DNA from 3 places in the Streptomyces ambofaciens ATCC 23877 genome. Region 3 is predicted to be linked to each of the others. Evidence: predicted binding sites of a transcription regulator. Region 3 holds the regulator's gene; each other region holds the start of a gene.
What was found. The regulator HrcA, encoded in region 3, represses chaperone genes, less so after heat shock. The targets are predictions, from matches to a motif close to TTNGCACTCNGNNNNNCNGAGTGCNAA.
Positions count from the first base shown of each region.

Region 1: a site for HrcA is predicted at 3,068-3,094, ahead of groL (chaperonin GroEL). Genes of this name have one in related genera too.
Region 2: a site for HrcA is predicted at 3,534-3,560, ahead of groES (co-chaperone GroES). Genes of this name have one in related genera too.

Region 1 covers NZ_CP012382.1:3,624,056-3,633,853, forward strand. Annotated here, with positions in the region: gene SAM23877_RS16070 (NADH:flavin oxidoreductase) at 1-1,035, opposite strand, end outside; gene groL (chaperonin GroEL) at 1,280-2,905, opposite strand; gene SAM23877_RS16080 (cold-shock protein) at 3,279-3,482, opposite strand; gene SAM23877_RS16085 (MoaD/ThiS family protein) at 3,921-4,196, opposite strand; gene thrC (threonine synthase) at 4,193-5,494, opposite strand; SAM riboswitch class I at 5,512-5,659, opposite strand; gene SAM23877_RS16095 (glucosyl-3-phosphoglycerate synthase) at 5,798-6,742, shown strand; gene SAM23877_RS16100 (alpha,alpha-trehalose-phosphate synthase (UDP-forming)) at 6,817-8,205, shown strand; gene SAM23877_RS16105 (KGGVGR-motif variant AAA ATPase) at 8,321-9,798, opposite strand, start outside.
Region 2 covers NZ_CP012382.1:4,802,422-4,812,219, forward strand. Annotated here, with positions in the region: gene SAM23877_RS21595 (RNA polymerase sigma factor) at 1-410, shown strand, start outside; gene SAM23877_RS21600 (class I SAM-dependent methyltransferase) at 428-1,609, opposite strand; gene SAM23877_RS21605 (polysaccharide deacetylase family protein) at 1,772-2,641, shown strand; gene SAM23877_RS21610 (polysaccharide deacetylase family protein) at 2,638-3,357, shown strand; gene groES (co-chaperone GroES) at 3,707-4,015, shown strand; gene groL (chaperonin GroEL) at 4,136-5,761, shown strand; gene SAM23877_RS21625 (DEAD/DEAH box helicase) at 5,911-8,052, opposite strand; gene brxD (BREX system ATP-binding protein BrxD) at 8,049-9,392, opposite strand; gene pglZ (BREX-2 system phosphatase PglZ) at 9,389-9,798, opposite strand, start outside.
Region 3 covers NZ_CP012382.1:2,717,059-2,726,856, reverse strand. Annotated here, with positions in the region: gene SAM23877_RS41175 (SpoIIE family protein phosphatase) at 1-1,215, shown strand, start outside; gene hemW (radical SAM family heme chaperone HemW) at 1,255-2,484, shown strand; gene SAM23877_RS12255 (DUF3097 domain-containing protein) at 2,623-3,426, opposite strand; gene SAM23877_RS12250 (MBL fold metallo-hydrolase) at 3,461-4,195, opposite strand; gene hrcA (heat-inducible transcriptional repressor HrcA) at 4,358-5,374, shown strand; gene dnaJ (molecular chaperone DnaJ) at 5,375-6,508, shown strand; gene SAM23877_RS12235 (nitronate monooxygenase) at 6,642-7,775, shown strand; gene SAM23877_RS12230 (16S rRNA (uracil(1498)-N(3))-methyltransferase) at 7,772-8,521, shown strand; gene SAM23877_RS12225 (hypothetical protein) at 8,608-9,024, opposite strand; gene SAM23877_RS12220 (hypothetical protein) at 9,096-9,611, shown strand; gene SAM23877_RS12215 (S41 family peptidase) at 9,685-9,798, shown strand, end outside.

The sequences.
Region 1 (9,798 bases), 910 kb from region 3:
CGCACGGCCGACGGCCACGAGGTCGAACTCGTCGCGCTCCATGCGGTCGAGGAGGTTGTCGAGGCTGCCGACGGGGGCGCCCTCGCCCAGGAAGGACTTGGTGAAGTCGCCGTCGAGGCCGACCGAGCCGACCGTGATGGCGGGCCTGCCGGTCAGCTTCTTGGTCCAGCCGGCGAGGTTGAGGTCGGAGCCGTCGAACTCCGGGCGCCAGTAGCGGCGGGTGGAGGCGTGGAAGGCGTCGACGCCGGCCGAGGCGAGCGGGGCGAGGATGGCCTCCAGCTCCTCCGGCGTCGTGGCGAGGCGGGCGTCGTAGGCCTCCTGCTTCCACTGCGAGTAGCGGAAGATCACGGGGAACTCGGGCGAGACGGCGTCGCGCACGGCGGCCACGATCTCGGCGGCGAACCTGGTGCGGGAGACCGGGTCGCCGCCGTAGGCGTCGGTGCGGCGGTTGGTGCCGGCCCACAGGAACTGGTCGACGAGGTAACCGTGGGCGCCGTGGATCTCCACGCCGTCGAGGCCGATGCGCTCGGCGGCGGCCGCGGCCTCGGCGAAGGCGCCGATCACGTCGTCCAGGTCGCGCTGCGTCATCGCCTTGCCGGTGACCTCGTCCTCGCCGATGCGCAGGCCCGAGGGGCCGACGGCGGGGGCGTCGGCGAAGGGCGGCTCGCCCTGCTTGCGGACCATGCCGATGTGCCACAGCTGGGGCACGATCGTGCCGCCCGCCGCGTGCACCGCCTCGGCCACCTTCGCCCAGCCGGCCAGCTGCTCCTCGCCGTGGAAGCGCGGCACGCGGTCGCTCTGCCCGGCGGACTCGTGGCCGACGTAGGTGCCCTCGGTGACGATCAGGCCGACCCCGGCGGCGGCACGGCGGGCGTAGTACGAGACCACGTCGTCGCCGGGGACGCCGCCCGGGGAGAACATCCGGGTCATCGGCGCCATCGCGATGCGGTTCGGCACGGTCAGGCCGTTGATGGTGGCGGGGCGGGCGAGGACGCTGGCGGCGCGCGAGGCGGCGTCGGGGGCGGTGACGGTCACGTGGGGGCTCCTCTGGAGGTACCGGTCAGTATGTGCATGCGCATGCACCACACCCGGGCCAACAGGCCCCGCCGTCGCGCGCATTCCGGCCCCACCCCATGAGTGGCCCAGGTCACAGCCCCCTGCCGTCGGGCCGACGGCGCGGAAGGAGCCGGGGACGCACCCGGGAAACGCCCGAGGGCGGCACTCCCCTGTCGGGGAGTGCCGCCCTCGGTCCGTAGGACGGTTGATCGACCGGAGCCGATCAGAAGTCCATGTCACCGCCCGGCATGCCGCCCGGGGCGCCGCCCGCGGCGGCCTTCTCCGGCTTGTCGGCGATGACGGCCTCGGTGGTGAGGAACAGCGCGGCGATGGAGGCGGCGTTCTGCAGGGCAGAGCGGGTCACCTTCGCCGGGTCGATGATGCCCTCGGCGATCATGTCGACGTACTCACCGGTCGCGGCGTTCAGGCCGTGGCCGACGGTGAGGTTGCGGACCTTCTCCACGACGACGCCGCCCTCGAGACCACCGTTGACGGCGATCTGCTTGAGCGGGGCCTCCAGGGCGAGCTTCACGGCGTTGGCGCCGGTCGCCTCGTCACCCGTCAGCTCCAGCTTCTCGAAGACCTGGGAGGCCTGGAGCAGGGCCACGCCACCACCGGCGACGATGCCCTCCTCGACGGCCGCCTTCGCGTTGCGAACGGCGTCCTCGATGCGGTGCTTGCGCTCCTTGAGCTCGACCTCGGTGGCGGCACCGGCCTTGATGACGGCCACGCCGCCGGCCAGCTTCGCCAGGCGCTCCTGGAGCTTCTCGCGGTCGTAGTCCGAGTCGCTGTTCTCGATCTCGGCGCGGATCTGGTTGACGCGGCCGTTGACCTGGTCGGTCGAGCCGGCGCCGTCGACGATGGTGGTCTCGTCCTTGGTGATGACGACCTTGCGGGCGCGGCCCAGGAGGTCCAGGGTCGCGTTCTCCAGCTTGAGGCCGACCTCCTCGGAGATGACCTCGCCGCCCGTGAGGATGGCGATGTCGCCGAGCATGGCCTTGCGGCGGTCGCCGAAGCCCGGGGCCTTGACGGCGACGGACTTGAAGGTGCCGCGGATCTTGTTGACGACCAGGGTCGACAGGGCCTCGCCCTCGACGTCCTCGGCGATGATCAGCAGCGGCTTGCCCGACTGCATGACCTTCTCCAGGAGCGGCAGCAGGTCCTTGACGTTGCCGATCTTGGAGTTGGCGATCAGGATGTACGGGTCGTCGAGCGACGCCTCCATACGCTCCATGTCGGTGGCGAAGTACGCCGAGATGTAGCCCTTGTCGAAGCGCATACCCTCGGTGAGCTCCAGCTCCAGACCGAAGGTCTGGGACTCCTCGACGGTGATGACGCCTTCCTTGCCGACCTTGTCCATGGCCTCGGCGATGAGCTCGCCGATCTGGGTGTCGGCGGCGGAGATGGAGGCCGTGGAGGCGATCTGCTCCTTGGTCTCGACGTCCTTCGCCTGCTCCAGCAGGGCGGCGGAGACGGCCTCGACGGCCTTCTCGATGCCGCGCTTCAGGGCCATCGGGTTGGCGCCGGCCGCGACGTTGCGCAGGCCTTCCTTGACCAGGGCCTGGGCGAGAACGGTCGCGGTGGTCGTACCGTCACCGGCGACGTCGTCCGTCTTCTTGGCGACTTCCTTGACCAGCTCGGCGCCGATCTTCTCGTACGGGTCCTCGAGCTCGATCTCCTTGGCGATGGAGACACCATCGTTGGTGATCGTGGGGGCGCCCCACTTCTTCTCGAGGACGACGTTGCGGCCCTTGGGGCCGAGCGTCACCTTGACGGCGTCCGCGAGCTGGTTCATGCCGCGCTCGAGGCCGCGCCGTGCCTCCTCGTCGAACGCGATGATCTTGGCCATGTGAAGTGGTCCCTCCAGGACTGGGGGTGATTCCTTCGGACCGCGCCCGCGCCCGCGACGGACGGCTCGCCGGCCTCGTGGTTCCTTCCCCACCCGGCCTGCGGGCCTCACCGACCCGGTCCTTCGTTGTCACTCTCACCTTCAGAGTGCTAACGCCAATGATTAGCACTCGCCCCCATCGAGTGCAAGCGCCTTCGGGGGATCGGCCCGGCGGCTCAGCCGCCCGCGAACACCGTTTCGGCCCCCGCGCGGGCGGCTCGCGGACCGACCGCGAACCGGCCGCGGACAGCCCACGGACAGCCCGAAGGGCCCGCACCTCCGGGGAGGTGCGGGCCCTTGGAGAAGAACCGTTCGCTTTCGGTGGCCGGACGTCTCAGGCGCTGAGGCGAACCATGTCGGCCTGCGGGCCCTTCTGACCCTGCGAGATCTCGAACTCGACCCGCTGGCCTTCTTCGAGGGTGCGGTAGCCGTCCATCTGAATCGCGCTGTAGTGGACGAAAACATCCGCACCACCGTCGACCGCGATGAAGCCGTACCCCTTCTCCGCGTTGAACCACTTGACGGTGCCCTGAGCCATGCCTAACTCCCCTATTACTGGCCCTTGCACAGATCCGCACTTCGCGGACCCGGGTCAGACCTCGCCCCCCACGACTGGGGGCGTGCGCCGGAACGCGTCGACCGCGGCTGAATGTATCTGTCCAACTGCCGTCTGCAACAGGTCAATCGGACGAGAAATCTGGACGCACCCGGTCCGGAATGTGGCGAGAATTCGCCTGAATTCGGGTCAAGTCGGGGCACACAAAGGGAACAAAAGCCGCGAAATACGCCCACACTTTGGCTACATCTTGTCGGGCGCTGGGCAGGAATTCGAGATTCCCGATCTTTCGATCGGGAGCGCGTTCCCCAACTCTACCGCGCTCAATCCCATGGAATTGCCCCCTCCGCTTCTCTCACGGAGGGGGCAATTCGATGAACTCTGCGTTACGTCAATTACCGATGGTAACGGTGGGGCGGGTCAGCCGCCGGCGACCGCGGGGATGATCGAGACGCCCGCGCCGTCCGGGGTGGCGGTCTCCAGGCCCTGCTCGAAGCGGACGTCGTCGTCGTTGACGTACACGTTGACGAAGCGGCGCAGCTTGCCCTGGTCGTCCAGGACGCGGGCGGCGATGCCGGTGTGGTTCTTCTCCAGGTCGGCGATGACCTCACCGAGGTTCGCACCGTCGGCGGCGACCTCGGCCTTTCCACCGGTGTAGGTGCGCAGGATGGTGGGGATGCGAACGGTCACGCTCATGCGAGGCCAGCCTCTCGGAAGGAGTCCAGGTTCGGGCGGATGGTGGTGGTGAGTCCGGTGCCGGCCACCGCGTCCAGCGTCTTCAGACCGTCGCCCGTGTTGAGGACGACGGTGGTGAGCGTCGGGTCCAGGACGCCGTCCTCGATCAGCTTCCTGGTGACGCCGACCGTCACGCCGCCCGCCGTCTCGGCGAAGATGCCCTCGGTGCGGGCGAGCAGCTTGATGGCGTCGACGACCTGCTCGTCCGTCACGTCCTCCACGGCGCCGCCGGTGCGGCGCGCGATGTCGAGGACGTAGGGGCCGTCGGCCGGGTTGCCGATCGCGAGGGACTTGGCGATGGTGTCCGGCTTCTGCGGGCGCACGACGTCGTGGCCGGCCTTGTAGGCGGTGGACACCGGCGAGCAGCCGGCGGCCTGGGCGCCGAAGATCTTGTACGGCCGGTCCTCGACGAGACCGAGCCTGATCAGCTCCTGGAGCCCCTTGTCGATCTTCGTGAGCTGGGAGCCGGAGGCGATGGGCACCACGAGCTGGTCGGGCAGCCGCCAGCCGAGCTGCTCGCAGATCTCGTACGCCAGCGTCTTGGAGCCCTCGGCGTAGTACGGCCGCAGGTTGACGTTGACGAAGCCCCAGCCCTCGCCGGCCGGGTCGCCGATCAGCTCGGAGCAGAAGCGGTTCACGTCGTCGTAGTTGCCCTCGATGCCGACGAGCTCTCCGCCGTAGACGGCGGCCATGACGACCTTGCCCTGCTCCAGGTCGTGCGGGATGAACACGCAGGAACGGAAGCCGGCGCGGGCGGCGGCGGCGCCGACGGCACCCGCGAGGTTGCCGGTGGAGGAGCAGGAGAGGGTGGTGAAGCCGAAGGCGCGGGCGGCCTCGATGGCCTGCGCGACGACGCGGTCCTTGAAGGAGTGCGTCGGGTTGCCGGAGTCGTCCTTGACGTAGAGACCGCCGGTGACGCCGAGCTCGCGGGCGAGGTTGTCGGCCTTGACGAGCTTGGTCCAGCCCGGGTTGATGTTCGGCTTGTCGGCCACGTCGGCGGGGACGGGCAGCAGCGGGGCGTAACGCCAGATGTTCGCGGGTCCCGCCTCGATCCGCTTCCGCAGCTCCTCGGTGTCGTAGGCCGAGAAGTCGTAGGCGATCTCCAGCGGGCCGAAACACTCCTCGCAGGCGAAGACCGGGCCGAGCGGCACGCGGTGACCGCACTCGCGGCAGGAGAGCGCCGCGGCGGGGCCCAGGTCGACGGAGCCGGCGGGAGCGGCGGAGGGGGTGGTGGTGCTTTCGGCGGTCTGCACAGCCATGGAGGCGAGGCCCTTTCTCCTCATCTTCCTCACGACGCATCTCGCCGTGAGACGGATTTGGCACCTTCCCTAGCCGGGAGCCTCGCCACGTCTGCGTGACAAGAACCGGCTGGAGGGTTGCCGGGGCTTCAACGGGCCGTATCCCTCTGCCCCTCTGGATGAGCGGTATTCGATTGTTGTGCGGTGCGCGCGGCGACCCCGGCATGCGGTGGCCCCACGCGTTGTTCAAGACTGTAACCGAAGGCCAGGGCGGTTGAGACAGTCGTCCGTACCGCGAGATGGATCACAGAGGAGCCACCGACCGTGCTGGAAGAAGTCGAGCGCTGGCTGGGCGCACGCTCCTGGTCCGTGACGGACCGGCCCCTCCAGCAGCTCCTGACGGCCAAGCACGCCACCGGCCAGACGGTGAGCGTGGTGCTCCCCGCCCTGGACGAGGAGGCGACGGTCGGCGACATCGTCACGGTGATCCGGCGGGAGCTGATGGGGCGCGACCCGCTCGTCGACGAGGTCGTGGTGGTGGACTCCGGGTCGAGCGACCGCACGTCGGCGGTGGCCGCGGCGGCGGGCGCCCGGGTCGTGCACCGCGACGCGATCCTCCCCCGCATCCCGGCCGTCCCCGGCAAGGGCGAGGTGCTGTGGCGCTCGCTGCTGGTCACCGGCGGCGACATCGTCTGCTTCGTCGACGCCGACCTGCGGGAGTTCTCGGCCGACTTCGTCTCCGGGATCGTGGGCCCGCTGCTCACCGACCCGGACGTGCACCTCGTCAAGGCCATGTACGACCGTCCGCTCGGCGCCGCTCCCGGGCAGGGCGGCCGGGTCACCGAGCTGATGGCCCGCCCGCTGCTCAACCTGCACTGGCCGCGGCTGGCCGGCTTCGTCCAGCCGCTGGGCGGCGAGTACGCGGCCCGCCGCTCGCTGCTCGAACGGCTGCCCTTCCCCGTCGGGTACGGCGTCGAGCTGGGCATGCTGGTCGACGCCCTGCACCTGGTGGGTCTGGACGGCCTGGCCCAGGTCGACGTCGGGGTCCGCAGGCACCGGCACCAGGACGGCCAGGCCCTGGGCCGGATGTCCGCCGCGATCTACCGCACCGCCCAGCTCCGGCTGGCCCGCGGCCACCTGGTCCGCCCGGCCATCACCCAGTTCGAGCGGGGCGCCGCCGGTTTCGAGCCGCGCACGTACGCCGTGGACACGGAGGAACGCCCCCCGATGACGGAGATCGCGGAGTACGCGGCCCGGAGGGTGGCGTGAATCTCGGCCGGACCCGCGCGGATGTGCCGGCGGGCCACGTTTGAGGGTTCGGGGGCCGGGCTAGGTTGAGGCGTATGGCTTCAACCTTCGGTGCTGCTCAGGTGCTGGTCGCCTCCAATCGGGGGCCCGTCTCGTACGAGGTGCGGGAGGACGGTTCGCTGCACGCCAAACGCGGTGGTGGCGGGCTGGTCTCGGGACTGTCGGCCATCGGGCCCGACGCGGGGGCGCTGTGGGTGTGCTCCGCGCTGAGCGACGGCGACCGCGAGGCGGTGCGGCGCGGGGTGGGCGAGGACGGCGTGCGGATGCTGGACGTGCCGGCCGACGTGCACGCGGACGCGTACAACGGGATCGCCAACTCCGTGCTGTGGTTCGTGCACCACATGCTCTACCAGACCCCCCTGGAGCCGGTCTTCGACGCGGAGTTCCGGCGGCAGTGGGCCTCCTACGAGGCGTACAACCGGGCCTTCGCCGAGGCGCTGGCCGAGGAGGCCGCCGAAGGGGCGGTCGCGATCGTGCAGGACTACCACCTGACGCTGGTGCCGGGGATGCTCCGCGAGCTCCGTCCCGACCTGCGCATCGGCCACTTCTCGCACACGCCGTGGGCGCCGGTGGACTACTTCCGGATGCTGCCGGACGACATCGCCGAGCAGGTGCTGCGCGGCATGCTGGGCGCCGACCGGCTCGGGTTCCTCACCCGGCGCTGGGCCGACGCGTTCACCGCGTGCTGCGACGCGCTGGTGGGCGGGACCGGCGGGACCGAGATCGGCGTGCACGGGCTCGGCGCGGACGCGGACTTCCTGCGGAAGCGGTCGCACGAGGCCGACGTGGACGAGCGGATGGCCGCGCTGCGGGCGGAGATCGGCGAGGGACGCCGGACCATCGTGCGGGTGGACCGGACCGAGCTGTCCAAGAACATCGTGCGGGGGCTGCTGGCCTACCGCCAGCTGCTCACCGACCGGCCCGAGTGGCGCGAGCGGGTCGTGCACGTGGCGTTCGCCTACCCGTCGCGGCAGGACCTCGCCGTGTACCGGGACTACACCGCCGAGGTGCAGCGGGTGGCGGAGTCGATCAACGTGGAGTTCGGGACGCCGGGGTGGACGCCGGTCGTGCTGCACGTGAAGGACGACTTCGCGCGGTCGCTGGCGGCGTACCGGCTGGCCGACGTGGCCCTCGTCAACCCCATCAGGGACGGCATGAACCTCGTCGCGAAGGAGGTGCCCGTCGTCTCCGACGAGGGGTGCGTGCTGGTGCTGTCGCGCGAGGCGGGGGCCTACGAGGAGCTGGGCGAGGACGCGCTGGTGGTGAACCCGTACGACGTGTCGGGGACGGCTCGGGCGCTGCACGAGGCGTTGTCGGTCGGTGCCGGCGAGCGGGCGGAGCGGTCGAAGCGGCTGGCCGCGGCGGGAACGGCGCTGCCTCCGGCCCGGTGGTTCCTGGAGCAGCTGGACGCGCTGAAGGAGTAGCGGGGACAGGGATGCGCGGACCTCGCGCACGCGGCTGTCCCTCGGTCGCGGAACGGGTGTGCGACGTGCCTGCCGGTGAGGTGACCGACCTCACCGGCAGGCACGTCGTCCCTCTTCACCTCCGCACTACGCGGGCACGCCCCTGAGTTCTGAACCCGAGGGCATGGCGATAGATCTCAGGCAACCGGTATCGGCCGTCGGCATCTCGCGCCAGTGCACCGGCTTCCAGCAGCACAGCCAGGTCGTTGGCTTCCAGACCGACGTCTTCGGCGCTGAAGGGCATCAGCACTTCGGGGGCGTACTGCCCCAGGCCCAGCAGCAGGTCCCCGAGCCGCTTGTTCTCCTGACCGATCTCTCTGACCTTCTCCGAACTGCACTGCGCAAGCGCGTTGCGCATGGCTGTGGGAACGAGCAGTCTGTCCGTCTGTTCGTCCCCGGCGGACAGTTCCGCCGCTTCGCGCAGGAAGCGAACCACGTCGCGGGCCTGGACCTGATCATTGAAATCGGCAAGAGCTGCGGGTACCCAGCGTTCGGACCAGGCCTCGTGAGAGGCATCGGATCCGAGCTTCGCCCCCCAGACCGGGCGCAACGCCTGAGCGATGTCCTCATACGACAGTTCCATCAGCTCACGGTCGGGGCTCGATACGGCCTCAGCCGTCACCGCCACCCAGAGTGCGAGTCGGAGCGCTTCCTGCGCGTCCCACCGCAGGGCGTACGCCTCGTATCGATCCAGGAACTGCCCGAGGTTCTGCCGGATCGCCCACGAAGCCAAGTCACGACGGACGAAAACCACCACTCCCAGTGGACGACCACGCAGTGAACGGAGCCAATCGGGTACCTCGATGAGCAGGGTGCGCAGTGCAACTCGTTTCGCCTCCCCTTCGAGCTCCTGCAGGAAGTCCTCCAGGCCGTCGAAGACGAAGAGCAGCTTCTGGTCATGCCCGAGCCGCAGAAGCTCCTGCTCGGCATCGAAGTCCGCATGCAGGGCGGCATCGCTGCCACCGGCAACCGCCATGCATTGAAGCCAGACATTGAGCCAGGCATAGGAGTCCAAGCTGTTATCGCCGGATCGCAGTGCCTCGTTGAGGATCCTGAGAATCTGCGTACGCGTTGCTCCTTGGCCTCGCGCTGCCCGGTCACGCAGGTCTTGAGGCCCGGTTCGCCCGTCGCCCGCCGGTTGCTGATCAAGGTTGGCCGGATCGAGGACCGGGACCACCAGGGCGTCGTCGAGGACGTGAGTCCCCGCCTTCTCGGCGAAGGCGGACCAGCTCCCCGCAGCACACATTCTGGCGAAGGTGAAGGTTTTACCCGCCCCCTTGGCGCCGACGACCACCGTCACGGGCAACGAGCTGCGGTGATCACCGATCAGCCGACGCAGTGGTTCGGTCGACAGGAAGCCCAGCGCACCGTCCAGACCTGTCCGTTCAGCGAACACCAGGGCGGCTGCGCGCCCGTGCAGCGCGCTCCTACGCTCCTCCACACCAGCAGGTCCCTCAGCCGCTGCGTCCAAGGACTGACCCGGTTGGGGCTGCGGTGCCAGCTCGGCGACCCTTTCCCCCAGACCGCACCGGTGGACGACGTCGATGACCTCGT
Region 2 (9,798 bases), 2.1 Mb from region 3:
TCGACCGCGCCCGCACCACCGGCTCCGGCGCCCCTGGCCCGTACGTCCTCCAGGCCGCCATCGCCGCCTGCCACGCGACCGCGGTCACGTACGAGGAGACCGACTGGCCGCGCATCGCCGCGCTCTACGGCCTGCTCGCGGCCCGCACCCCGTCCCCGGTGGTCGCCCTCAACCGCGCGGTCGCCGTGTCCATGGCCGAGGGACCGGCCCCCGCACTCGCCCTCGTCGACGCCCTCGCCGCCGAACCCGCCCTGCGCGACTACCACCTGCTCCCCAGCGTCCGCGGCGACCTGTTGCTGCGCCTCGGCCGCGGAGCGGAGGCGCGCACCGAGTTCGAGCGCGCCGCCTCGCTGGCCCGCAACGCGCGCGAACGCGAGCTGCTGGCCCGCCGGGCGCGGGAGTGCGGCTAGGGAGTGCGACCAGGGGGTCAGGATCTGCCCGCCGGGTGCCCGATCAGCATCGTCGGCGCCCCGGCGACCCGGGTCATGAACACCGTCGCCGCGTTCGGCCCCTGCGGCTTGACCTTGCGCCGCAGCTCCTCCGGCTCGACCGCCGAGCCGCGCTTCTTCACGGTCAGCGTGCCGACCCGGCGCTCCCGCAGCAGCGCCTTCAGCTTCTTGACGTTGAAGGGCATCAGGTCGGTGATCTCATAGGCGGTGGCGTACGGCGTCGGCCGCAGTTCGTCCGCGGTGACGTAGGCGATGGTCGGGTCGATCAGCCCGCCGTCCAGCTCCTGGGCGACCTCGGCGACCAAGTGGGCGCGGATGACGGCGCCGTCCGGTTCGTACAGGTACCGGCCGGGCGTGCGGACCTCCGGGTCGGGCAGGCCGGTGCCGAGCAGGGTGCGGGGCCCCGGCAGCAGCGTGGCGCGCACGGTCCTCGGCGCGGTGCCGAACCACAGCACCGCCTCCTTCACGTCCCCGCCGTCGGAGATCCACTCGGCCTCGGCGTCCGGCGGCACCACCTCGTGCGGAATCCCGGGCGCCACCTTCAGCGCGGCGGCGCGGGCGGCCGTACGGGCGGCCTGGACCGCCCAGGACAGGGGCGGCGAGTAGGCCTCGGGGTCGAAGACGCGGCCCCGCCCGCCCCGCCGGGCGGGATCGACGAACACGGCGTCGTACCCGGCGGTGTCCACCTCGGTGACATCCGCCTCGCGCACCTCGATCAGCTCACCCAGGCCCAGCGCCTCGGCGTTGGCGCGGGCCGCCGCGGCCGTCGCCGGGTCCCGGTCCACGGCCAGCACCCGGATGCCCTCGCGGGCCAGCGCGATCGCGTCGCCGCCGATCCCGCAGCACAGGTCGGCGACGGAGGTCACGCCGAGGGCCGCCATCCGCCCGGCCCGGTACGCGGCCACGCTCGCCCGGGTCGACTGCTCCACCCCGTGGGGCGTGAAGTACATCCGCCCGGCGTCCTCGTCCCCGAACTTCGCCACCGCCCGCTGCCGCAGCCGCGCCTGCCCGAGCGCCGCGGACACCAGCTCGGCCGGGTGCGTGCGCCGCAGCCGGGTGGCGACGGCAAGCTCCCGCGCCGGGTCGGTGCCGCGCACCTCGTCGAGGAGGGCGCGGCCCTCGGGGGTGAGCAGGGCGAGGAGGGCGTCGAGGTCGTTCACCGGGACATTGTGGGCCAGTCGGTGGACGGTGCGCTCCCGGCGCGGTGTCGGGCGGGGTTCCGCGGTCGCGGACTGCGAGGATCCGGCACCATGCGAGCAGTCGTACAAAATGACAAAAGCCGGACGTCCCGCGCCTTCCGGACGTCTTCCCCCGGACTCCGGTTGCGCGGCGGTGTCGCCGCGCTCGCCGTCGCCGCCCTCGCCTGCGGCTGTGCGCAGGACGCCTCCGAGGTCCACGGCGCCTCCGGCCAGCAGCCCCTCCAGGCGCCCCCCGCCCGCGCGCTCGACGCCTACGCGTCCAAGCTGCGCGCGGCCCAGGCCGCCCGGGTCGCCGCGGCCAAGCGCTGGAACCTGAAGAAGGTCCCGCTGACGGCCCCGCCGCCCCCGGCGAAGAAGCCGCAGATCAAGGCGCGCAAGGGGTTCGAGGTCACCGGCCAGGAGCACCTCCCGCCGGTCTTCACCACGATCCCCACCAAGGAGAAGATCGTCTTCCTCACCATCGACGACGGCGCCGAGAAGGACCGGGCGTTCCTGCGGATGATGAGCGAACTGCGGATCCCGTACACCGCCTTCCTCAGCGACTACCTGGTGAAGGAGGACTACGGCTACTTCAAGGAGATGCAGGACCGGGGCGTCACCCTCAACAACCACACCCTCCACCACCCCTACCTTCCCGGCCTGTCCTACGCCGAGCAGAAGCGCGAGATCTGCGGCATGCAGGACGTGATCGAGAAGCGCTACGGCAGCCGCCCGACCCTCTTCCGCCCGCCCTTCGGCAACTACAACCGCGACACCCTGCGGGCGGCCAAGGCGTGCGGCATCGAGTACGTCCCGATCTGGAACGAGGAGGTCTTCGCCGACCGCTGGGACTACCGCGAGTGGGACCGGGAGATCCACCCCGGCGACATCGTCCTCACCCACTTCCGGGGCGAGGACGACTGGGACGGCACCATGCGCGACATGGTCCGCGCGTTCCTCGACAAGGTCACCGCCGAGGGATACGCGGTGGCCCGGCTGGAGGACTACCTGTGAGGCGCGGGCGGTTCCGGACGGCCGGGGCCGCCCTGGCCGCCGCACTCCTCACCGGCTGCGCCCAGTTCGCCGGCCCCGCACAGCACCCGGCGGCCGGCGAGCCCGCCCAGGGCGGCGACCGGGGGCAGAACCTGCCGCCCGTCGTGGACCACGTCCGCACCACCGACCGGGTCGTCTTCCTCACCTTCGAGGACAGCGCCGAGCGTGACCCGCGCCTCGCCGCCCTGATCCGCGAACGGCGCCTGCCGGTCACCCTGTTCCTCACCGACACGGTCGCCGGACCCGCCTACGGCCACTTCGCCCGGCTGCGCTCGGTCGGCGCGAGCCTGCAGAACCACACCCTGGACCACCGCTCCCTGCGCGGGCTGCCGCACGCGGGCCAGCGCGCCGAGATCTGCGGCCAGCAGACCAAGCTCACGGCCCGCTTCGGCGTCCGCCCCCACCTCTTCCGCCCGCCCTACGGCACGTACGACACCACGACCCTGCGCGCCGCCGCCGGCTGCGGCATCACGGCGGTCGTCCTGTGGCGCGCGTCCCTGGAGGCCGACGGCGCCCTCACCTACACCCGCGGCGAGCACCGGCTCCACCCCGGCGACATCGTGACCGTCGCGCCGGACGACCCGTCGGGCCGGGACCTGAGCGACCGTACGGCGCGTCTGCTGGAGGCGATCGAGGAGCAGGGGCTGAGGGTGGGGCGCCTGGAGGACTACCTCTGACCCCGGCCGGCGTTTCCCTCCCGGCCGGCCGTTCCAGCCCGTCCGGCGTTTCGAGGACGAGGCCGTTCAGGCCGAAAGGGGGGCCGGGGGGCGCGGCCCCAGCGACCCAGGCGCCGACGCGGGGTGCCTCCATGGACCGGCGTTCGTACGAAAACCCGCCCGACGCGCCGCAGGCATTGGCACTCCGCTTGACCGAGTGCTAATCGCGGTCATAGTCTCGGCTCTGGCACTCACCACTGGAGAGTGCCAACACAGCGACGGGCAGGTCCGGCACCCGCGACGACGGATCGACCTGGTCGCCACCTCAGACAGTTAACCCCGTGAGATCTCCGAAGGGGGAGGTCGGATCGTGACGACCACCAGCTCCAAGGTTGCCATCAAGCCGCTCGAGGACCGCATTGTGGTCCAGCCGCTCGACGCCGAGCAGACCACGGCCTCGGGCCTGGTCATTCCGGACACCGCCAAGGAGAAGCCCCAGGAGGGCGTCGTCCTGGCCGTCGGTCCGGGCCGCTTCGAGGACGGCAACCGCCTTCCGCTCGACGTGAGCGTCGGCGACGTCGTGCTCTACAGCAAGTACGGCGGCACCGAGGTGAAGTACAACGGCGAGGAGTACCTCGTCCTCTCGGCCCGCGACGTGCTCGCGATCATCGAGAAGTAGTTCACCGAAGCACCTTGCTTTCCAGCTGCGCCCCTGGCTCCCGCTAACTTTCTCAAGCCGGGCGCCCGGGGCGCAGTGCCGTATAACCCCCAAGTTTTCCGGAAGAGGGCTCACGCTCCCATGGCGAAGATCCTGAAGTTCGACGAGGACGCCCGTCGCGCCCTCGAGCGCGGCGTCAACAAGCTTGCCGACACGGTCAAGGTGACGATCGGCCCCAAGGGCCGCAACGTCGTCATCGACAAGAAGTTCGGCGCCCCCACCATCACCAACGACGGTGTCACGATCGCCCGCGAGGTCGAGATCGAGGACCCGTACGAGAACCTCGGCGCGCAGCTGGTGAAGGAGGTGGCGACCAAGACCAACGACATCGCGGGTGACGGTACGACCACCGCCACCGTGCTGGCCCAGGCCCTGGTCCGCGAGGGCCTGCGCAACGTCGCCGCCGGTGCCTCCCCGGCGCTGCTGAAGAAGGGCATCGACGCGGCCGTCGCCGCCGTGTCCGAGGACCTCCTCGCGACCGCGCGCCCGATCGACGAGAAGTCCGACATCGCCGCCGTGGCCGCGCTGTCCGCCCAGGACCAGCAGGTCGGCGAGCTCATCGCCGAGGCCATGGACAAGGTCGGCAAGGACGGTGTCATCACCGTCGAGGAGTCCAACACCTTCGGTCTGGAGCTGGACTTCACCGAGGGCATGGCCTTCGACAAGGGCTACCTGTCGCCGTACTTCGTGACGGACCAGGAGCGCATGGAGGCCGTCCTCGACGACCCCTACATCCTCATCAACCAGGGCAAGATCTCCTCCATCGGGGACCTGCTGCCGCTGCTGGAGAAGGTCATCCAGGCGGGCGCCTCGAAGCCGCTGCTGATCATCGCCGAGGACCTGGAGGGCGAGGCCCTCTCCACCCTCGTCGTCAACAAGATCCGCGGCACCTTCAACGCGGTCGCCGTCAAGGCCCCCGGCTTCGGCGACCGCCGCAAGGCGATGCTGCAGGACATGGCCGTCCTCACCGGCGCCACCGTCATCTCCGAGGAGGTCGGCCTCAAGCTCGACCAGGTCGGCCTCGAGGTGCTCGGCACCGCCCGCCGCATCACCGTCACCAAGGACGACACCACGATCGTCGACGGTGCCGGCAAGCGTGACGAGGTCGAGGGCCGTATCGCCCAGATCAAGGCCGAGATCGAGTCCACGGACTCCGACTGGGACCGCGAGAAGCTCCAGGAGCGCCTCGCGAAGCTGGCCGGCGGCGTGTGCGTGATCAAGGTCGGCGCCGCCACCGAGGTGGAGCTCAAGGAGCGCAAGCACCGTCTGGAGGACGCCATCTCCGCGACCCGCGCCGCGGTCGAGGAGGGCATCGTCTCCGGTGGTGGCTCCGCGCTGGTCCACGCCGTCAAGGTCCTCGAGGGCAACCTCGGCAAGACCGGCGACGAGGCCACCGGTGTCGCGGTCGTCCGCCGCGCCGCCGTCGAGCCGCTGCGCTGGATCGCCGAGAACGCCGGCCTGGAGGGCTACGTCATCACCTCCAAGGTCGCCGAGCTCGACAAGGGCCAGGGCTTCAACGCCGCCACCGGCGAGTACGGCGACCTGGTCAAGGCCGGCGTCATCGACCCGGTGAAGGTCACCCGCTCCGCCCTGGAGAACGCCGCGTCGATCGCCTCCCTCCTCCTGACGACCGAGACCCTGGTCGTCGAGAAGAAGGAAGAGGAAGAGCCGGCCGCCGCGGGCCACGGCCACGGCCACGCCCACTGAGCGCTGCGCTGAGCTGAACGGTGCCCAGTCCCCTGCGGGGGGCTGGGCACCGTTTCTTCGGGGCGCCGGCGGCGGACCCGCGTCTGCCCCGACGGGTCTCGTGCCGGGTGCGGCACCGCCATGGTTGCTCGCGGAGTTCCCCGCGCCCCTTACGGGGCGATTCCCTTGACGAACCTCACCGGTCCCGCGAGAGCCGCCCGGGCCCCCTCCTCGTCCGTCAGGCGCGCCGCGAGGGTGGCCTCCGCCAGGCGCGGGGGGAGGGCTTCGGCGAACTTCAGGCCGCGGACCGCGCCGGGGTCCACCTCGGGCAGGGTGAGACCCGTCTCGGCGTCCGCAACCGCCGCTCGCCACGACGGCGCGGTCACGTCGTCGCGCAGTCGCACGAACCGGTCGTCGACGAGCCGGTGACGCAGAACGACCGACGGCAGGGACGCGGCGAGGGTGGCGTTCGCCCGATGGCCGGCAAAGGTCCACCAGCGCACGTCGTTGGCTCCGCGACGGGTGATGACCGTGCCCGCCGGATGCACCACGTCCGCGTGTTTCTCGCGTGCCTCCGCCAGTCCGGCCTCCGCCCGGCGGGTCAGGACCACGGGCGGGTCGTCGCCGAGCAGCACGTCCCGCACCGCGCGGGCCAGGGTGAAGGACCGGACGCGGTGTGCTCCCGAGCCGCTCCACTTGGCACGTCCGCCCTCGTCCACGGGTTCCACGAAGCAGCGTCTGCGCCGCCAGTCGATGTAGGTCACCAGCCAGCTGCGGCCGGCCAGCAGCAGCTTCCGCGGGCCGTCGGTCTCCTCGGTGAGCAGGTCGGGATCGGTACGCCCGATCTCCGTCCGCCCGCTGAGCACGGTGAACTCGGGGGGTGCCGTGAACGAGGCCGTCAGGTTCATGAAGTGCCGATGACCGAAGCGCCGTTCGGCTTCCGGCCCGATGAACAGCGTGCCCGAGTCCTGCTCCAGGTAGCCCTCTCTCACCAGATGCCGTACGACCGGTTCGGCGGCGGTGCCGAACGGGTCGAGGCCGCCCCACCACTCCTGCCACAGGTTCTCTCCGACCCGGTGCTCCTGAAGACAGAGCGCGAGAAGCTGCTGGGCCACGAGGTGTCGAGGCTCACCCGGTGGGGTCACCGGTTCGACCCAGCCACGCGACCACGCCAGGAGCAGTGCGGCGGCGGACAGGAGCCCCGCGTCGTCCAGGGCGAGGAAGAGGCAGTTGCGGCGGGTGCCGTGACGGCGCCCGGTGCGGCCGAGTCGTTGCAGGAAGGAAGCCACGGTGGCGGGCGCGTCGAGCTGGATGACGCGGTCCAGGTCACCGACGTCGATACCGAGTTCCAGGGTGCTCGTCGAGACGATCACGCAGTCCCGGGCCTCCCCGAAGGCCTGCTCGGCCCGCCGACGTTCGTCGGTGGAGAGCGAGGCGTGGGAGAGGAACGTGGTGACGCCCCGGAGGCGGAGTTGCTCGCCCAACTCCTCGACCGTTCGCCTGCTCTCGCAGAACACAAGGCGCTTTTCACCCCGGTGCAGAGCCGCGATCACCGTTGCCGCGTTGGCCACCGATCCGACGTAGTCCAGTTCCACATCGCCCGGCGGCGGGCCGGCCGGAGCCGAGTGCTCGGGGCCGGGCAGCGTCACTCCGGGGGCGACGATCCGTCCGGGCCGCTCGCCGCGCCCGGATCCCTGAAGCCAGGCGAGCAGCTCTCGCGGGTTGCCGACGGTGGCGGACAGGCCCACGCGCTGGACCGGCCGCCCCACGAGCCGCTGGAGTCGTTCCAGTACGGCGAGCAGGTGCCAGCCCCGGTCGTCACCCGCGAAGGCGTGCACCTCGTCGACCACGACGCTGTGCAGCCCGGAGAAGAACGACCGGTGGTCCACATGCGTGCTGACCAGCATTGCCTCCAGCGACTCCGGCGTGGTCAGCAGCAGGTCCGGGCGCTGTGCCAGGATGCGGCGGCGCCGGCTGCTCGCGACGTCGCCGTGCCACAGCTCCGCCGTTCGGCCCACCCAGCCCGTGTATGTCTCCAGTCTCGGGTGCAGGTTGTTCAGGAGTGCCTTGAGCGGCGTGACGTAGAGGATCCCGGTGCCCTTCCACCCCTGCCGCTGGGCGCGGGTCAGCAACGGGAAGGCGGCGGCCTCGGTCTTGCCGCCGGCCGTGGGGGCCAGCAGCACGGCGTCCTGACCGGCCAGCAGTGGTCCGATGGCCTCCTGCTGAAGGGGCCGCAGGGAGCGCCAGCCGAGCGTATTGACGATGTGGTGGGTGAGGATCGGGTCGAGCAGGTCCAGCGCGTCGGCGCTCACGGCAGCTCCAGCTCCACGTCCCCGGCGCTCGCGGCCGCGTTGCGCTCCACCTCGTCCAGCTCCGCGGCCCTGACCGTCAGCGTGTAGTGGGCGCGGGGGTCGAAGTCGCCGAACGTGTCGACCCGGTCGAGGACGTCGGCCACCAGCTTGCGGAGGTAGAGCCGGGGGGCGATACCGGCCTTTCCGCCCAGTGATCCGGTGACGGCCCGGGCCAGTTCGTCGAGGTACGCGTCGTCGGCGCGCTCGGCGACCCGCTCGGGGTGGTGGGCCGTGGCCTCGTACACCCGACGTACCTTGCGGCCCAGTTCGCCGAGGGAGGCGAGGTCGAAGCCGGGCAGGCGGAGCTGGACGGCGCGGGGGGAGTCGAAGCGGGGATCGGTGCTGAAATCCGTCGCCAGCCGCTGGGCGAGCGGCGCGAGGCGCTGTACGCCCTGCTGCCCGTCGTAGAAGGCCGGGGTGCCGGTGACGACGAGGAACAGTCCGGGGAAGCGGCCGGCGTCGATCTCGTCCAGGAGTTGGCGCAGCGCGTTCAGGGACTTCTCCCGCACGTCACCGCGCACCCGCTGCAGCGTCTCCACCTCGTCCAGGACGAGGAGGAGCCCGGGATGCCCGCAGTCCCGCAGCACCGTCAGCAGCCCCTGGAGGAATCCGAGCGCGGCGAAGTGGTCGAGGTCGCCGCGTACTCCGGCCGCCCGCTTGGCACCGGCGGCCACGGACTTCTGCCCGCCGAGCCAGGCGATCAGTGCTTCGGCGCGGGCACCGTCGCCGGCGGCGACCGCCGTACGGTAGCCGCGGAGCGCCGCCGAGAAGGCGGGAGTGGTGCGCGCCACCTCCGTCAGACGCAGCTCCAGCAGCTCGTCCACGGCACGGCCCAGCGCGGCTTCGTCGTCCCCGTCCACCTCGCCGGCGGCGAGGACCTCCTCCTCCAGCGCGTAGAACCAGGAGTCGATCACCGCCCGCAGGGCGGACGGGGGGTGGGTGGATGTCGTCAGCCGTTCCGTGAGCCGGCGGTAGACGGTCTCCAGGCGGTGCAGCGGCGTCTCGGTCTCGGAGATCTGCACCTCGCTGACGGCCAGCCCGCGCCGCTTGGCGCGCTCGGCGAGCCAGCGGGCGAAGAACGTCTTCCCCGAGCCGTACTCGCCCCGCAGGGCGTGGAACGCCGAGCCGCCGCGGGCGGCCGTGGCGAGGTCGTCGTCCAGCGCGTCGGCGAAGCGGTCGAGCCCGACCGCGAACAGCCCAAGCCCCTGCTGGGGCACGGTGCCCCGGCGTAGCGCGTCGACGACGTCCCGGGCGCGGGCGGCGCTGATGCCGGGGCCGTCGGACCGGGGAGGGGCGTTCACGGTGCGTCACCTTCCGGGAACTGTTGCCGCAGCAGCTCCCGGTCGAGTTGGACGGTGCGTCCGGACTCGATCAGCTGCAGTACGGGATAGCCGTCGATGTTGAGCAGTCGTTCGAGCATGGTGACGAACCGCTGCGGGTTGCGTTCCGACTTGCCGGTGGCGGACTGGGCGGCCGAGGCCACGGCGGCAGGGGAGAGTTTGCCGCCCGCGTCGAGCAGCGCGTCGAGCGCGGCGGCGACGGCCGTACCGCTCGGTGCGTTCCGTACGAACTCGCGCTGTACCTCGTACGGCTTGCTGCGCACGGTCCGCTCACCGGGCGTGCCGTGTCCCGGCTGCGGGAAGAGCCCGTCGGGCTGCGGCTGTCGTGCCCGCGTGTCCTTGGCGCGGGGCGCCGATGCGGGCTTGT
Region 3 (9,798 bases):
CTGATCGTGCCGCGGCTCGCCGACTGGTGCGCCGTGTGGCTGGAGGACGAGTCCCTCGGCCGGGGGGCGTGGAGCGACGACCCGGGCTCGGCCGTCGGCGCGCGGCTGGCCCGCGTCTGGCACGGCAGCGAGAGCCACATCGAGGAGCTGCGCCGGGTCCTGGAGAAGGACCCGCCCCGCCCGCGCGACCCGTGGCGTTCCGGCCCCGTCGACCACCCCTGGCCCGCGGAGGGGCTCGGCGCGGACGGCGCGCAGGGCGCCGCGCTCGCCTACCGCCTGGTCGCGGGCGGCCGGCCGCTGGGCACCTTGGTCATCGGACGGTCCGGCACCTCCCGCTTCCCCGACGAGATCAGCGGCCTCGTCGAGGATCTCAGTCGCCGGGTGGCGCTCGCCATCGGCGCCGCCCGCCAGTACGCCCGGCAGGCCACCATCAGCGCCGTCCTGCAGCGCGGCCTGCTGCCCGGTGCCGTCGCGGAGATCCCCGGCGTGCGCAGCGCCCTCGTCTACGAACCGTGCGACAAGGGCGGCCCCAGCGGCGACTTCTACGACCTCTTCCCGGCCGGCGACGGCCGCTGGTGCTTCGCCGTCGGCGACGTCCAGGGCAAGGGCCCCGAGGCCGCCGTCGTCATCGGGCTCGCCCGGCCCTGGCTGCGGCTGCTGGCCCGCGAGGGGTACGGCGTCCCCGACGTCCTCGACCGCCTCAACCAGCTGCTCCTCGACGACGCCACCGAGGCCGCCGACGCCGCCGCGCGCGCCCTGGTCGCCGTCGGCGGCCGTCCGGTTGCCCCGGGCGACGGACCGCAGACCCGCTTCCTGTCCCTCCTCTACGGCGAGCTGGTCCCCTTCGCGGGGGGCGTGCGCTGCACCCTGGCCTCCGCCGGGCACCCGCTGCCCCTGCTCCTCGGGCCCGACGGCACCGTCCACGCGGTCGCGCAGCCGCAGACGCTGCTCGGGGTCGTCGAGGACGCGACGTACACCAGCGAGACCTTCGACCTGAGCTCCGGCGACACCCTGCTGTGCGTCACGGACGGGGTCACCGAGCGGCGCAGCGGCTCCCGCCAGTTCGACGACGGGGACGGGCTCGCGGAGGCGCTCGCCGGATGCGCGGGGCTCGGCGCCGGCCTGGTCGCGGAGCGCATCAAGCGGCTGGTGCACGAGTTCGGGGCCCGGCCCCCGGAGGACGATCTGGCGCTGCTGGTGCTCCAGGCGGAGTGACGGCCCGGGGCACGAGGCGGGTGCGGGACAATGGAACGCATGCCCTCCGCACTGCCCGACGGCGAACCCGTCCCCTCCGACGGCGCCCTCCCGGCGTCCGCGCTCGCCGCCGCCGACCGACCCCTCGGTTTCTACCTGCACGTCCCGTACTGCGCGACCCGCTGCGGATACTGCGACTTCAACACCTACACCGCCACCGAGCTGCGCGGCACCGGCGGCGTCCTCGCCTCCCGGGACAACTACGCGCAGACGCTCGTCGACGAGGTCCGTCTCGCCCGCAAGGTCCTCGGCGACGACCCCCGCGAGGTCCGCACGGTCTTCGTCGGCGGCGGTACGCCCACCCTGCTGGCCGCCGACGACCTGGTACGGATGCTGGGGGCGGTCCGCGAGGAGTTCGGCCTCGCCGCGGACGCCGAGGTGACGACGGAGGCCAACCCCGAGTCCGTCGACCCGGCGTACCTCGCCACCCTGCGGGAGGGCGGCTTCAACCGGGTCTCGTTCGGCATGCAGAGCGCGCGGCAGCACGTTCTGAGGGTGCTGGACCGCACCCACACCCCGGGCCGCCCGGAGGCGTGCGTCGCGGAGGCCCGCGCGGCCGGCTTCGACCACGTCAACCTGGACCTGATCTACGGCACTCCCGGTGAGTCCGACGACGACTGGCGCGCGACCCTCGACGCCGCGCTCGGCGCCGGACCCGACCACGTCTCCGCGTACGCCCTGATCGTCGAGGAGGGCACCCAGCTGGCCCGCCGCATCCGGCGCGGCGAGGTCCCGATGACCGACGACGACGTCCACGCCGACCGGTACCTGATCGCGGAGGAGCGGCTGTCGGCAGCGGGCTTCGACTGGTACGAGGTGTCGAACTGGGCCACGTCGGAGGCCGGGCGCTGCCTGCACAACGAGCTGTACTGGCGGGGCGCCGACTGGTGGGGCGCCGGGCCGGGAGCCCACTCCCACGTGGGCGGGGTGCGCTGGTGGAACGTGAAGCACCCGGGGGCGTATGCGGGCGCCCTGGCGGCGGGGCGCTCCCCGGGAGCCGGCCGGGAGATCCTCACGGACGAGGACCGCCGCGTGGAGCGCATCCTGCTGGAGCTGCGGCTCCGCGAGGGGGCGCCGCTGACCCTGCTCAGGGAGGAGGGCCTCGCGGCCTCGCGCCGTGCGCTGTCGGACGGGCTCCTCCAGGAGGGGCCGTACGAGGACGGGCGCGCGGTGCTCACCCTGCGGGGGCGGTTGCTCGCGGACGCCGTGGTGCGGGACCTGGTGGACTAGGGGTCGATCCCCGCGTCGGCGGGGAGCGGGAACCGTTCGGCCGAGGGGACGAGCTCATCGACGGACCGTCTCCGCGGCGGTGGAGAGAGTCCGCCAGGTCGCCTCTGCCGGTCGCCTCCGCCGACGACGGGACGGCGCTCAGGGTGCGGTGACGTGATCGATGAGACGTTCCACACTTCCCAGCAGCTCGGGCTCCAGGTCCTTGTACGACCCCACCCGCGCCAGGATCGCCTGCCACACCGCCCCGGTGTTCTCGGACGGCCACCCCAGTGCCCGGCACACCCCCGTCTTCCAGTCCTGCCCGCGCGGCACCCGGGGCCAGGCCTCGATGCCGACCGACGCCGGCTTCACCGCCTCCCAGACGTCGATGTAGGGGTGGCCCACCACCAGCGCGTGCTCGCTCGTCACGTCCTGCGCGATCCGCCACTCCTTGGATCCCGGCACCAGGTGGTCCACCAGGACGCCCAGCCGCGCGTCCGGCCCCGGCGCGAACTCGGCGACGATCGACGGCAGGTCGTCCACGCCCTCCAGGTACTCCACGACGACACCCTCGATGCGCAGGTCGTCGCCCCACACCTTCTCGACCAGCTCGGCGTCGTGCCGCCCCTCGACGTAGATCCGCCCGGCACGGGCCACCCGGGCGCGCGCGCCGGGAACGGCGACGGAGCCGGACGCCGTACGCGTGGGCCGTGCCGGACCGGACGACGGTCGCACCAGCGTCACCACCCGCCCCTCCAGCAGGAAGCCGCGCGGCTCCATCGGGAAGGCCCGGCGCTTGCCGAAGCGGTCCTCCAGGGTCACCGTGCCCGCCTCGCAGCCGGTCACCGCCCCGCAGAACCCGGTGCCGGGCTCCTCGACCACCAGGCCGGGGTCGGCCGGGACCTCCGGTACCGGCTGCGATTTCTTCCACGGAGGGGTCAGGTCGGCGGAGTACTGGCGCATTCTGAGGACGATACGAGGAATCCGCCGCCCGTGATCAGCGCGACACGCCGAAACGCGCGGCCAGCGCCTCCCGTTGGGACCGGACGAACGCCGCGTCCACCACCGCTCCGTGGCCGGGCACGTACAGCGCGTCCGCACCGCCCAGGGCGAGCAGCCGGTCCAGGGCGGCCGGCCAGCGTGAGGGCACGGCGTCCGGGCCCGCCTGCGGCTCGCCGGACTCCTCGACCAGGTCGCCGCAGAACACGACCGGGGGGTCGCCCGGCACCAGCACCGCGAGGTCCTGGCCGGTGTGCCCCGGCCCCACGTCGGCCAGCAGCACCCGCCGGCCGCCGCCCAGGTCGAGCGCGCACTCGCCGGCGACCTCGCGGTGGACGCGGACCAGCGCGTCGGCCGCCTCCTCGGCCGCCCCCGCGTCCAGCCCCTCGGCCACCGCGTCGGAGAGCAGCGCCTCCCGCCCCTGTCCGCCCCGCGCGAGCACCGCCCCGATGCCCGCCGCGCCGTGGACCTCCACGCCCGCGAACGCCGCCGCGCCGAAGACGTGGTCGAAGTGCGGGTGGGTCAGCGCGAGATGCGTCACACGGTGACCGGCGAGCCGCTCCGCCCGCGCACGCAGCCGGGCACCCTCGCCGAGGCTCGACCCGGTGTCCACGAGCAGTGCCGCGCCCGCGCCGACGACCAGCCCCGCCGTGCAGTCCCACACCGGCAGCCGGCACCGGCCCACCCCGGCCGCCAGCCGCTCCCATCCCAGGTCTTCCCAAGTCACCGTCACGACGACGACGCTAGCGGTGCGGCACCCGCGCGCACGGCCGCGTGGCACCGGCCTTGCCGGGGGCGTACCCCACGGCCGTACACTGGGCCGGGGAAGTCTGGCACTCGTCAACGGTGAGTGCCAGGAGGAACACCGGGCGGACGACTTCTGGAGGTGTGCGCGATGCTCAGTGAACGCAGGCTGAAGGTGCTGCGCGCCATCGTCCAGGACTACGTCGGCACCGAGGAGCCCGTCGGCTCCAAGGCCCTCACCGAGCGGCACAACCTCGGCGTCTCCCCGGCCACCGTGCGCAATGACATGGCGGCCCTGGAGGACGAGGGGTTCATCGCCCAGCCGCACACCAGCGCCGGGCGCATCCCGACCGACAAGGGCTACCGGCTCTTCGTCGACAAGCTGGCCGGCGTCAAGCCGATGACCGCGCCCGAGCGGCGCGCCATCCAGAACTTCCTGGAGGGCGCCGTCGACCTCGACGACGTGGTGGCCCGTACGGTGCGGCTGCTCGCGCAGCTGACCCGGCAGGTCGCCGTCGTGCAGTACCCGTCGCTGACCCGCTCGACCGTGCGGCACGTGGAGCTGCTGGCGCTGGCGCCCGCGCGCCTGATGCTGGTGCTGATCACGGACACCGGGCGGGTCGAGCAGCGGATGGTCGACTGCCCGGCGCCCTTCGGGGAGTCGTCCCTGGCGGACCTGCGCGCGCGGCTCAACAGCCGGGTCGCCGGACGTCGCTTCACGGACGTCCCGAGCCTGCTCGAGGATCTGCCGGAGGCCTTCGAGGCCGAGGATCGCGGTACGGTCTCCACCGTGCTCTCCACCCTGCTGGAGACGCTGGTCGAGGAGAACGAGGAGCGGCTCATGATCGGCGGCACCGCCAATCTGACCCGCTTCGGGCACGACTTCCCCTTGGTGATCCGACCCGTCCTCGAGGCGCTGGAGGAGCAGGTCGTGCTCCTCAAGCTGCTCGGCGAGGCGAAGGATCCGGGCGTGACCGTCCGTATCGGTCACGAGAACGCCCACGAGGGACTCAACTCCACGTCCGTCGTGTCGGTGGGCTACGGTTCGGGCGGCGAGGCGGTTGCCAAGCTCGGCGTGGTCGGACCGACCCGCATGGACTACCCGGGAACGATGGGAGCGGTACGCGCAGTGGCACGGTACGTCGGACAGATCCTGGCGGAGTCGTAGGTGGCCACGGACTACTACGCCGTACTCGGCGTGCGCCGCGACGCTTCCCAGGACGAGATCAAGAAGGCGTTCCGGAGGCTCGCCCGCGAGCTGCACCCGGACGTCAACCCCGATCCGAAGACCCAGGAGCGGTTCAAGGAGATCAACGCCGCCTACGAGGTGCTGTCGGACCCGCAGAAGAAGCAGGTCTACGACCTCGGGGGCGACCCCCTCTCGCAGGCCGGCGGCGGCGCGGGCGGCTTCGGCGCGGGTGGCTTCGGGAACTTCTCGGACATCATGGACGCGTTCTTCGGCACGGCGTCGCAGCGCGGACCGCGCTCGCGCACCCGCCGGGGCCAGGACGCGATGATCCGCATCGAGATCGAGCTGGACGAGGCCGCCTTCGGCACGACGAAGGACATCCAGGTCGACACGGCCGTCGTCTGCAACACCTGCAACGGCGAGGGCGCGGCCCCCGGCACCTCGGCCCAGACGTGTGACATGTGCCGCGGCCGCGGTGAGGTCTCGCAGGTCACCCGGTCCTTCCTGGGCCAGGTCATGACCTCCCGGCCCTGCCCCCAGTGCCAGGGCTTCGGCACCGTGGTCCCGACCCCGTGCCCGGAGTGCGCGGGCGACGGCCGGGTGCGCTCCCGGCGCACGCTGACCGTGAAGATCCCGGCCGGTGTCGACAACGGCACGCGTATCCAGCTCGCGGGCGAGGGCGAGGTCGGACCCGGCGGCGGCCCCGCCGGCGACCTGTACGTCGAGATCCACGAGCTGCCGCACTCGACCTTCCAGCGCCGCGGCGACGACCTGCACTGCACGGTCACCATCCCGATGACGGCGGCGGCCCTCGGCACCAAGGTGCCGCTGGAGACCCTCGACGGCGTGGAGGAGGTCGACATCCGCCCGGGCACCCAGTCCGGCCAGTCGATCCCGCTGCACGGCCGCGGCGTCACCCACCTGCGCGGCGGTGGCCGGGGCGACCTCATCGTGCACGTCGAGGTCACCACGCCCACCAAGCTCGACACCGAGCAGGAGCGCGTCCTGCGCGAGCTGGCCAAGCTGCGCGGCGAGGAACGCCCCCAGGGGCAGTTCCAGCCGGGGCAGCAGGGGCTGTTCTCCCGTCTGAAGGATGCCTTCAACGGGCGTTGATCCGGGCGCCGGCCGCGTGCCGCGTGGGTGCCGGTCCGGGTGCCGCCAGGGGCTCCGCGGTGCGGATGCTCCTGGCGTATGCCGACGGAAGCCCGGATTCGGACTTGTTCGGAGGACGTGACAACATGCCGTCATGTCCTCCGCACTGACCGATCTCTTCCCCTACCCGATCGTGCAGGCGCCCATGGCGGGCGGCGTCTCCGTGCCGCAGCTCGCCGCCGCGGTCTGCGAGGCGGGAGGGCTGGGATTCCTGGCCGCCGGGTACAAGACCGCGGACGGGATGTACCAGGAGATCAAGCAGCTGCGGGGGCTGACGAGCCGCCCCTTCGGCGTCAACCTCTTCATGCCGCAGCCCGAGACACCCGGCACCGGCCCCTGTGGGGCGGCCGACGCCGCGTCCACGAACGCCGCCGCCGTCGGCCTCTACGCCCACCAGCTCGCCGGCGAGGCCGCCTGGTACGAGACGGAGCTGGGCGACCCCGACAGCGGCCGCGACGACGGATACGACACCAAGCTCGCGGTGCTGCTGGACAACCCGGTGCCGGTGGTGTCGTTCCACTTCGGCGTCCCGAGCCGCGAGGTCGTCGACTCCCTGCACCGCGTCGGCACCTTCGCCCTGGTCACGGCGACCACCGCCGAGGAGGCCAGGGCCGTCGAGCGGTCCGGCGCCGACGCGGTGATCGCGCAGGGCGCCGAGGCCGGCGGACACCAGGGCACCCACCGCGACCACCCGGAGACGGGCGGTACCGGCACCGGACTGCTGTCCCTGGTCGCGCAGGTCCGGGAGGCGGTGAGCCTGCCCGTCGTCGCCGCCGGCGGCATCATGCGCGGTGGTCAGATCGCCGCCGTCCTCGCGGCCGGCGCGAGCGCGGCCCAGCTCGGCACCGCCTTCCTCGCCACTCCGGAGTCCGGCGCGCACGCCCTGCACAAGCAGGCCCTGACCAACCCCCTGTTCGTGCGCACCGAACTGACCCGGGCCTTCTCCGGGCGCCCCGCGCGCGGCCTGGTCAACCGCTTCCTGCGCGAGCACGGCCCCTACGCACCCGCCGCCTACCCGGACGTCCACCACCTCACCGCGCCGCTGCGCAAGGCGGCGGCGAAGGCGGGCGACGCGCAGGGCATGGCGCTGTGGGCGGGGCAGGGCCACCGGATGGCCCGGGAACTGCCCGCCGGGCAGCTGGTGGAGGTGCTGGTGGCCGAACTCGCCGCCGCCGGGACAGCGTTGTCGGGCTTGTCGGGCTTCGCGACGGGAGGTACGGGCCGATGACGGCACCGGTGTTCGTGGTCGACTCGCTCCGGCCGGGCGACCTGCCCGGCGGGGAGTACGTCCTGGACGGCCCGGAGGGGCGGCACGCCGTCTCCGTGAAGCGGCTGCGCGCCGGCGAGGACGTCGTCCTCACCGACGGACGCGGACGCTGGGCCGAGGGCGTGGTGAAGGCCGCCGAGGGCAAGGACCGCCTCGTCGTCACCGACCTGGAGAGCGTCCACGAGGAGCCCGCGGAACGGCCCCGCCTCACCGTCGTGCAGGCCCTGCCCAAGGGCGACCGCGGCGAGCTGGCCGTCGAGACGATGACCGAGGTCGGCGTCGACGCGATCGTGCCCTGGGCGGCGTCCCGCTGCATCACCCAGTGGAAGGGCGAGCGCGGCCTGAAGGCGCTCGGCAAGTGGCGGGCGACGGCCCGGGAGGCCGGCAAGCAGTCCCGCCGGGTCCGCTTCCCCGACGTCGCGGACGCAGCGACGAGCAAGCAGGTTGTCTCACTTCTGGCCGACGCCGACTTCGCGGCCGTACTCCACGAGAGCGGCGACGAGCCCCTGGCAGCCGCCGAACTGCCCGCCTCCGGCGACATCGTGCTGGTCGTCGGACCCGAAGGGGGCGTGTCCCCCGAGGAGTTGGCGCTCTTCGCCGCGGCCGGCGCCCAGGCCTACCGTCTGGGCCGCAGCGTCCTGCGCACCTCCACCGCGGGTACCGCCGCGACCGCCGTCCTCCTGGCCCGTACCGGCCGCTGGTCCTGACGGTCCGGGCCGCCGGTCCTGACGGTCCCGTCAGCCGTCAGCCGTCAGCCGTCAGCCGTCAGCCGTCAGCCGTCAGCCGTCAGCCGTCAGCCGTCAGCCGTCAGCCGGCGACCGTCAGCTGCGCGGGCGGCGGCGACCGCCGGGAACAGGTCCCAGCCGTCCAGTTCCACCGGGGCGCCGCCGGGGGCGGGCAGCAGGCCGCGCCGGTCGGCCTCGTCCACCAGGGCCCTCACGACGCCGGGTTCGCGCTGGTTGAGCAGGTTGCCGCGGCCGTCCGCCACACAGCCCTCGAACCAGTGGTGGCCCTCGGAGGTGAGGCGGCCCGAGTCAGGGCCGCCCGGCAGGAAGACGAACCGGACGCGGACGCCGTCGCCGTCGCCGTCGCGGTACAGGGTCAGCGCGTCGCGCCGGACGCCGTCCCGTCCCCGCTTCTGCCGGTGGCTCCAGTGGTACGTCGTCCGCTCGTCCACGACGAGCCTGCGCTGCCTTCGGTCACGGCCCATCCGCCCACGGTAGTGAGGAGTGGCCGTATGCGCCCTACCGCCGGCCTCGCGCCGGTGGCACGCTGCCCTCCATGGGGGCATCGAGACGGATCCGGCGTGTGGCTCCGGTGGTCGTCGGCGCGGTCGTCGCCGTCGCCGGTGTCGGCGCGTGCGACCCGGGCGGGCTCAGTTCCGCGTCCGTGGCGTACACGACCGACCAGACGGTCACGCGCGAACTGCAGCGGCAGAAGGCCCAGGTGCGGTGGCTCACCTGCACCGCCTCGTACGGGGACGACGGTTCCACGGCGTCGGCGGGCGAGGACACCGTCGCCTCGGTCGACTGCAAGGGCAAGACCGACGACGGGAAGGACATCACCGTGGACGGCGAGGTGACCCGGGTCGTCAACGGCGCCTGCGTGCGCGGTGACCTGACCGCGAAGGTGGGCGGCAAGGAGTGGTTCCGGGTCAAGGGGCTCGGGAACTGCGACGCCACGAGCGCTCCGCCGGCCGGCCGGCCCTCGCAGCAGGGGCCGGGACCCACCGTGACGGTCACCCGGACCATCTGGTGTCCGGACGACCCGCACTGCCGTCCGGTGCAGGGCAAATAGTCCGGGCGGGCGGGTGACCGGCAAGTGATCCGAACCTCTGTCGGCGGACGGCACCCCTGCATAGGGTGAGGGGGTGACACAGTCCGCAGCGTCTGCCTACCTCCGTTTTCCGCACCCGCACGGCGAGTTGGTCGCCTTCACCGCCGAGGACGACGTGTGGCTCGCGCCGCTCGACGGCGGCCGGGCC